Regions from separate parts of the Variovorax sp. Root434 genome, predicted to be linked through region 2. Evidence: riboswitches for the same ligand, from Rfam matches in the RefSeq annotation. Region 2 holds a riboswitch; the other holds the start of a gene.
What was found. Region 2 has a riboswitch for glycine ahead of ASD05_RS23765 (D-amino acid dehydrogenase). Riboswitches for the same ligand answer to the same signal wherever they lie in the genome.

Region 1 (3,400 bases), on a different contig from region 2:
GCGAGCGTCATGGCTTCGGCCGCGGCCGTGGCTTCGTCGAGCATCGACGCGTTGGCGATGGCCATGCCCGTGAGGTCGCACACCATCGTCTGGAAGTTGAGCAGGGCTTCCATGCGGCCCTGCGAAATCTCGGCCTGGTAGGGCGTGTAGGCGGTGTACCAGGCGGGGTTCTCGAGCACGTTGCGCAAGATGACGCCCGGCGTGTGCGTGCCGTAGTAGCCCTGGCCGATGAAGTTGCGGAACACCTTGTTCTTCGACGCCATCACCTTCAGCTCGGCCAGCGCATCGGCTTCGGTCGCCGGTGCGGGCAGCCGCATCGGCTTCGCGCGGCGAATGGCCGCGGGCACGATGCCGTCGATGAGCTCAGCCCGCGTCTCCGAGCCGATCACGGGCAGCATGCGCGCCTCGTCCGCCGCATCGATGCCGATGTGGCGGGCGAGGAATTCTTCGGCGTTCTCTAGTTGTTGCAGGGAGGGGAGGGCGTGGCTTGACATGGCGGGGAAGTAGGGCGGAAGGGGCGGGAGCGGTGGTCCGTATTCAGCAGCGCATCAAGACTCGGCGGCGAACTTGTCGTACGAGGCCGCATCGAGCAGCGCGTCGAGCTGCGCCGGCTCGCTCAGCTTGACCTTGAAGAACCAGCCGCCGGCCAGCGGGTCGCTGTTGGCGAGCGAGGGGTCGGCGCGCAGCGCTTCGTTCACTTCGGTGATCTCGCCCGACACGGGCATGAACACGTCGGCCGCGGCCTTGACCGATTCGACGACGCCGGCGACTTCGCCCTGGGCAAAGGTCTTGCCGACTTCGGGCAGGTCGACGAACACCACATCGCCCAGCGCGTCCTGCGCGTGCACGGTGATGCCGACGGTGGCCGCGCCGCCTTCGGCCGAGACCCATTCATGGTCCTTGGTGTACTTGATGCTCATGTGAAAAACTCCTCGTGGAAAAAATGATGATCGGGGTGCGTAGCCTAGCCGCGGTAGTAGCGGGTGGGCACGAAAGGCATGGTCGAGACTTCCATCGGCACCGGCTTTCCGCGCACGATGGCCTGGATGCGCGTGCCCGGCTCGGCGAAGGCGGTGGCCACGTAGCCCATGGCGATGCAGCGGTCGGCGGTGGGGCCGAGCAGGCCGCTGGTGACGAGGCCGATGTCCTGGCCTTCGAACGATTGCAGCACCGTGCCGTCGCGCACCGGAATGCGTTCGAGGGCAACGAGGCCCACGCGCTTGCGCTTCAGCGTGTCGTGGTCGGTGTGGCCTGCCGCGCCCACGGTGGATGCGGTGAGCTGCGCCAGGATCTTCGCGGCGCCCGGAAAGCCGCCTTCGCGCGCGCCGCCGGTGCGACGCACCTTCTGCATCGCCCAGTTGAGCGAGGCCTCGACCGGCGTGGTGGTGGTGTCGATGTCGTGGCCGTACAGGCAAAGGCCGGCCTCGAGCCGCAGCGAATTGCGCGCGCCCAGGCCGATGGGCTTGACCTCGGGCTGGGCCAGCAGCAGGCGGGCGAGGGCGTCGGCGTCCTTGGCGGCCACCGAGATCTCGAAGCCGTCCTCGCCGGTATAGCCGCTGCGGGTGACGAAGGCGGGAATGCCGCCGATCTGCACCGCTCCGCCCGTCATGAACACGAAGCGCTCGACGCCGGGCGACAGCCGCGCCAGCGTGGCGGCGGCCTGCGGGCCTTGCAGTGCGAGCAGGGCGTGATCGGGCAGGGGCTGCACGTCGCAGCGGGCGCCGATCTTCTGCTGGATGTGCGCGATGTCGGCCACCTTGCAGGCCCCATTCACGATCACGAAGATCGAGTCGTGGCCTTCGTTGAAGAACATCAGGTCGTCGAGGATGCCGCCCTCGTCGTTGATCAGCAGGCCGTAGCGCTGCTTGCCGGCTGGCAGGTCGATCACGTCGACGGGCATCAGGGTTTCGAAGGCGGCTGCCGCATCGGGCCCGACGAGGCGCAGCTGTCCCATGTGGGAAATGTCGAACAGGCCGGCCGCATCGCGCGTGTGCTTGTGCTCGGCCATCAGGCCGGCGGGGTATTGCACGGGCATCGAATAGCCGGCGAAAGGCACCATGCGGGCGCCGAGCTCCAGATGGAGGTCGTACAGCGGCGTCTTGAGAAGAGGGGCGTCGGAGGGAGCGGAAGAAGCAGCCACGGGGCACTCCAAAGGGGCAGTCGAAATCCATGGCTGCAACGCCATGGGCCACCCCTGCTGTCCGCTTTACCTGAGAGATTCGCCCCACGATCGGGGTTTGCTCCTTCGGTGGGCCGTTGCTTGGCAACGGCCTCTCTCCAGCAAGGAAACACCGGTGTTCACCAGTGCCTTGTCAGTCCTTTTGCCTGAGCGTTCGGGAATCCCCTGCGCCTTCGGCGGCCCCGGCATGCGGGGCTCTCTCCTGACCCGGCGAGTGTAGTGGATCGCGCAGCCCGCAGCCCCGGACTTGCCCCTCGTCCCTATCGCGACCACAGGCGCCACGCCGCGACGCCGACCGCGATCCACACAGCCACGACAAGCGCGGCGCCATACCGGCTGGTCGGCCTGGCGCCCGACTTCTGCATCCAGTCGTCGGCTTGCCGGCGGCACTCCGCGAGCACCGGCGGCGGAATCATCCGGATCGCAAGCCAGATCAGCCCCGGCAGCAGGAGAACGTCGTCCAGGTAGCCCAGGACCGGGATGAAGTCGGGAATGAGATCGATCGGGCTGAGCGCGTAGGCGACCACGAACATGCCCAGTGCCTTGGCATACCACGGGGTGGATGCATGCCTGCCCGCGAACCACAGCGTGACGCCGTCGCGCTTGACGCGCCGGGCCCAGGCGCGAAGCCGTTCGGACAGGGGCGGTTTTTCAGGGGCGGAGTTCACCTCGCGATGGTGTCACAGGCTGCGTTCGCGCCCGTGGTGCGCTCTTCAATGAACGATTTCGGCCGGCGGCAGCAGCCGGTCGATGCGCTCGCGCAGCGATTCGGCCCGCTCCACACCGGCGGTTTTCTCGATCTCGGTCAGCATCAGCGCGGCGATGGTCAGCATCGCCTCGCGGTCGCGCGCCTCGCGCAGCGCGTCGCGCATCTGCAGCGCGAACTTCGGGTCGCGCCGCACGAACATGCGCTCGCAGATGTCGAACAGGAACATGCGCGTGGTGGCCAGCGAGCGCTTGCCGTCGAAGGTGTCGGCCGAGGTGGGGAGGCGGATCGGTTCGTCGGCGGGGATCGGCGCGGGCTGGGCGGGTGCCGGTGCGCCCGCGGCTTGCAGGCCCTGCAGATAGCCCCTCTGGATCAGCGCCCGGATCGCCAACTCGGCTTCATGCCGGTCGGGGAACAGCGCGCTGAAGTCGGTCAGCGAGCGCCGGCCGTCGGCCATCAGCAGCAGGGCGCGCTCGCGCTGGCTGAGCGTGCGCTGTCCGCCCTGGAGTTCGTCG
Region 2 (3,400 bases):
TGGCGTAGCGGCGGTCATGACCCGGACGGTCCGTGACGTAGGTGATCTGCTCCTTGTACGGCTTGCCATCCGCGCGCGGTCGCAGCTCGTCGAGCAGCGCACACACGGTGTCGACGATCTCGATGTTGGGCTTCTCGTTCCAGCCGCCGACGTTGTAGGTCTCGCCCAGCTTGCCGGCCTCGAGCACACGGCGGATGGCGCTGCAGTGATCCTTCACGTAGAGCCAGTCGCGCACCTGCATGCCGTCGCCGTACACGGGCAGGTTCTTGCCGGCCAGCGCGTTGACGATCATCAGCGGGATCAGCTTCTCGGGGAAGTGGAACGGGCCATAGTTGTTCGAGCAGTTGGTGGTGACCACCGGCAGGCCGTAGGTGTGGTGCCAGGCGCGCACGAGGTGGTCGCTGGCGGCCTTGCTGGCCGAATACGGGCTGTTGGGCTCGTACTTGTTTTCTTCGGTGAAGGCCGGATCGGTCTTGGAGAGCGAGCCGTAGACCTCGTCGGTCGACACGTGCAGGAAGCGTAAGGCGGCTTTCTGGTCGGCCGGCAGTGCGCTCCAGAAGCCGCGCACGGATTCGAGCAGGCGGAAGGTGCCGAGCACGTTGGTCTGCACGAAGTCTTCGGGGCCGTGGATGGAACGGTCCACATGCGATTCGGCCGCAAAGTTCACCACGGCGCGGGGCTTGTGTTCGGCCAGCAAACGGTCGAGCAGCGCGCTGTCGCCGATGTCGCCCTGCACGAAGATGTGCTTCGGGTTGTCCTTGAGCGATGCGAGCGTCTCGAGATTGCCTGCGTAGGTCAGCTTGTCGAGGTTCACGACCGGCTCGTCGCTGTTGGCGATCCAGTCGAGTACGAAATTGGCGCCGATGAAGCCGGCGCCGCCGGTTACCAGGATCATGGGGTCCCCTGAATGTTTGTGAGAAGTTCGGTGCGGCAGATTAACAAATGATTATCCCATCGCTCATATGGGCAAAAGTCACAGGTCGGTAGTCGCACGAACCTCGCCTACAATCGCCCCACTGCAGGAGAGCGGGCCACCCCGGTGGCCCTACCGAAGGCGCAAACTCCCATAAACGCTCAGGTCGGCCCGAACAAGGGGTCTGTACTGCACCAACTGAAACGCCGTCTGGAGAGCCGCCACGCCATGTGGCGCACCGAAGGAGCAAACCCTCTGCGGGCGCAGCGGGTGAATCTCTCAGGTACCGAGGACAGGGGGAGCGGCAACTTGGACGGCGGTCGTCCGGTTGCTTGCTATTGATTCAATAGCACACCACACCCGCCATTCAAGCGTTGCAACCTCAAAGGTACTTGAAATGCGTGTGATCGTTCTTGGCGCCGGCCTGCTCGGCGTGACCTCGGCTTACTACCTCCAGCAACTCGGCCACGAAGTGACCGTGATCGACCGGCAGGCCACCCCGGCCGCCGAAACCAGCTTCGCCAACGGCGGGCAGATCTCGGTCAGCCATGCCGAACCCTGGGCCAATCCCAGCGCGCCGCTGAAGGTGCTGCAGTGGCTGGGCAAGGAAGACGCCCCGCTGCTCTTCCGCATCCGCGCCGACATGCGCCAGTGGCTCTGGGGCCTGCAGTTCCTGCGCGAATGCACCCCGGCACGCACGCGGCACAACATCGAGCAGATCGTGCGTCTTGGTACATACAGCCGCTCGATGTTGCAACAGTTGCGCCGCGACACCGGCCTGAACTATGACCAGCGCACACAGGGCATCCTGCACTTCTACACGACGCAGAAAGAGTTCGACGGCGCCCTCGCGCCCGCCGAGCAGATGCGCGCCCTGGGCTGCGAGCGCCAGGTCATCTCGGCCGACGAAGCCGTGAAGATCGAGCCCGCCCTCGCCCACATCCGCCCTCAGCTGGCTGGCGCCACCTACACGGCCGAGGACGAGTCCGGTGACGCCAATCGCTTCGCGCGCGAGCTGGTCGGCCTGGCCGCCGCGGCCGGCGTGAAGTTCCTCATGAGCCACACGGTGACCGCCTTGCGCGAAGCCGGCGGCAGCATCGACCACGTCGAGGCCACCGACAACGAAGGCCGCTTCCAGCGCATCCGCGGCGACGCCTTCGTGCTGGCGATGGGCTCCCTGAGCCCGCTGTACGCCGCGCCGCTGGGCATCAGCCTGCCGATCTATCCCGCCAAGGGCTACTCGGTGACGCTGCCCGTGAAGGACGCCTCGAAGGCGCACCAGGTCTCGCTGACGGACGACGAATTCAAGCTCGTGTTCTCGCGCTACACGTCCGAGTCGGGCGACCGCCTGCGCATCGCCGGCACGGCCGAGCTCAACGGCTACGACCGCGACCTGAACCGGGTTCGCTGCGAAGCCATCGTGCGCCGCGTGGAAGAGCTGTTCCCCGGCGCCGGCGACACCACGCAGGCGCAGTTCTGGACCGGCCTGCGTCCCGCGACGCCGAGCAACGTGCCGCTGATCGGCAAGACGAAGCTGCCGAACCTGTTCCTCAACACGGGCCACGGCACGCTCGGCTGGACGCACGCCTGCGGTTCGGGCAAGTCGATCGCGCGCATCGTGAGCGGATTGGCGCCGGAGGTCGATTTCGCGTTCACCGGCATGCCCACGCCCGCGCCGCGCGCGCTGCAGCCGGCCTGATCGCCGTCAGTCGTTGCTGGCGAACACCGTCAGCACGCCGGTGTAGCCATACAGATGGTGGCGAGCGATCTCGCCCGCCGCGAAGAACCCCACCAGCGGCACGTCGCCCAGCGCGTGCCGCACGATCTGCAGTTCCGCCCCCGGCGCACCGAAGTGCGGACCGCCGCGCCCGGAACAGCTGACGTACACCGCCCCCGCGATGCGCCGCGCCGGATGCGGCGCCGCCTCGGCCTCGCCCGCCGCCACGGCGCGCGCGGTGGCCAGCGTCTGCTCTTCGGGCTCCAGTTCCTCGCGGATTTCGGCGCAGATGCGCATCAGGTCGGCACGCGCGGCCTGCGCATTGCGGCGGCAGAAGCTCAGCCGCATGCCGGCTTCGGCCACGTCGGCGATCGCGATGCCGCGGCGCGTCGGGTCCAGTCCGATGATGTGGCGCACCAGCACGTCGGCGCCCAGGTCCCCGGTGCGGCGGATGCCGTCGCTGCCCGCATAAGCCAGGCCGACCAGCGTGTTGCGCACCGCATCGATGGCCTCCTGCGGCCGCTCGAGCGACACCTGCAGGTCGGCCAGCAGCACGTCGAGCGCCGGCTCGCCGTCGAGCTTCAGCAGCAGGTTGCCGTCGGCTTCGGTGATCTCGCGCTCGCGCGCTGCCCCCGATCGCAGTGGCTGGCAGCCCTGCGTGACGCGCGACACCAGCCGCACGCCCTCGCCGAACACCACGCCCGACAAGCCACCCGAGAACACCCCGCCCGCAGCCCCGTGCCCGCGGATGTTGCCGTTGCCGCCAACCG

Region 1: linked by a shared signal. The riboswitch ahead of gcvT (glycine cleavage system aminomethyltransferase GcvT) and the one ahead of ASD05_RS23765 (D-amino acid dehydrogenase) in region 2 are both predicted to bind glycine.

The regions. Positions count from the first base shown of each region.
Region 1 is NZ_LMEK01000012.1:76,674-80,073, forward strand. Features, by position in the region: gene gcvP (aminomethyl-transferring glycine dehydrogenase) at 1-494, opposite strand, end outside; gene gcvH (glycine cleavage system protein GcvH) at 549-920, opposite strand; gene gcvT (glycine cleavage system aminomethyltransferase GcvT) at 965-2,140, opposite strand; glycine riboswitch at 2,188-2,291, opposite strand; glycine riboswitch at 2,304-2,394, opposite strand; gene ASD05_RS10965 (YkvA family protein) at 2,440-2,847, opposite strand; gene ASD05_RS10970 (hypothetical protein) at 2,893-3,400, opposite strand, start outside.
Region 2 is NZ_LMEK01000025.1:656,916-660,315, forward strand. Features, by position in the region: gene rfbB (dTDP-glucose 4,6-dehydratase) at 1-895, opposite strand, end outside; glycine riboswitch at 1,010-1,106, shown strand; glycine riboswitch at 1,114-1,219, shown strand; gene ASD05_RS23765 (D-amino acid dehydrogenase) at 1,311-2,612, shown strand; gene ASD05_RS23770 (FIST C-terminal domain-containing protein) at 2,619-3,400, opposite strand, start outside.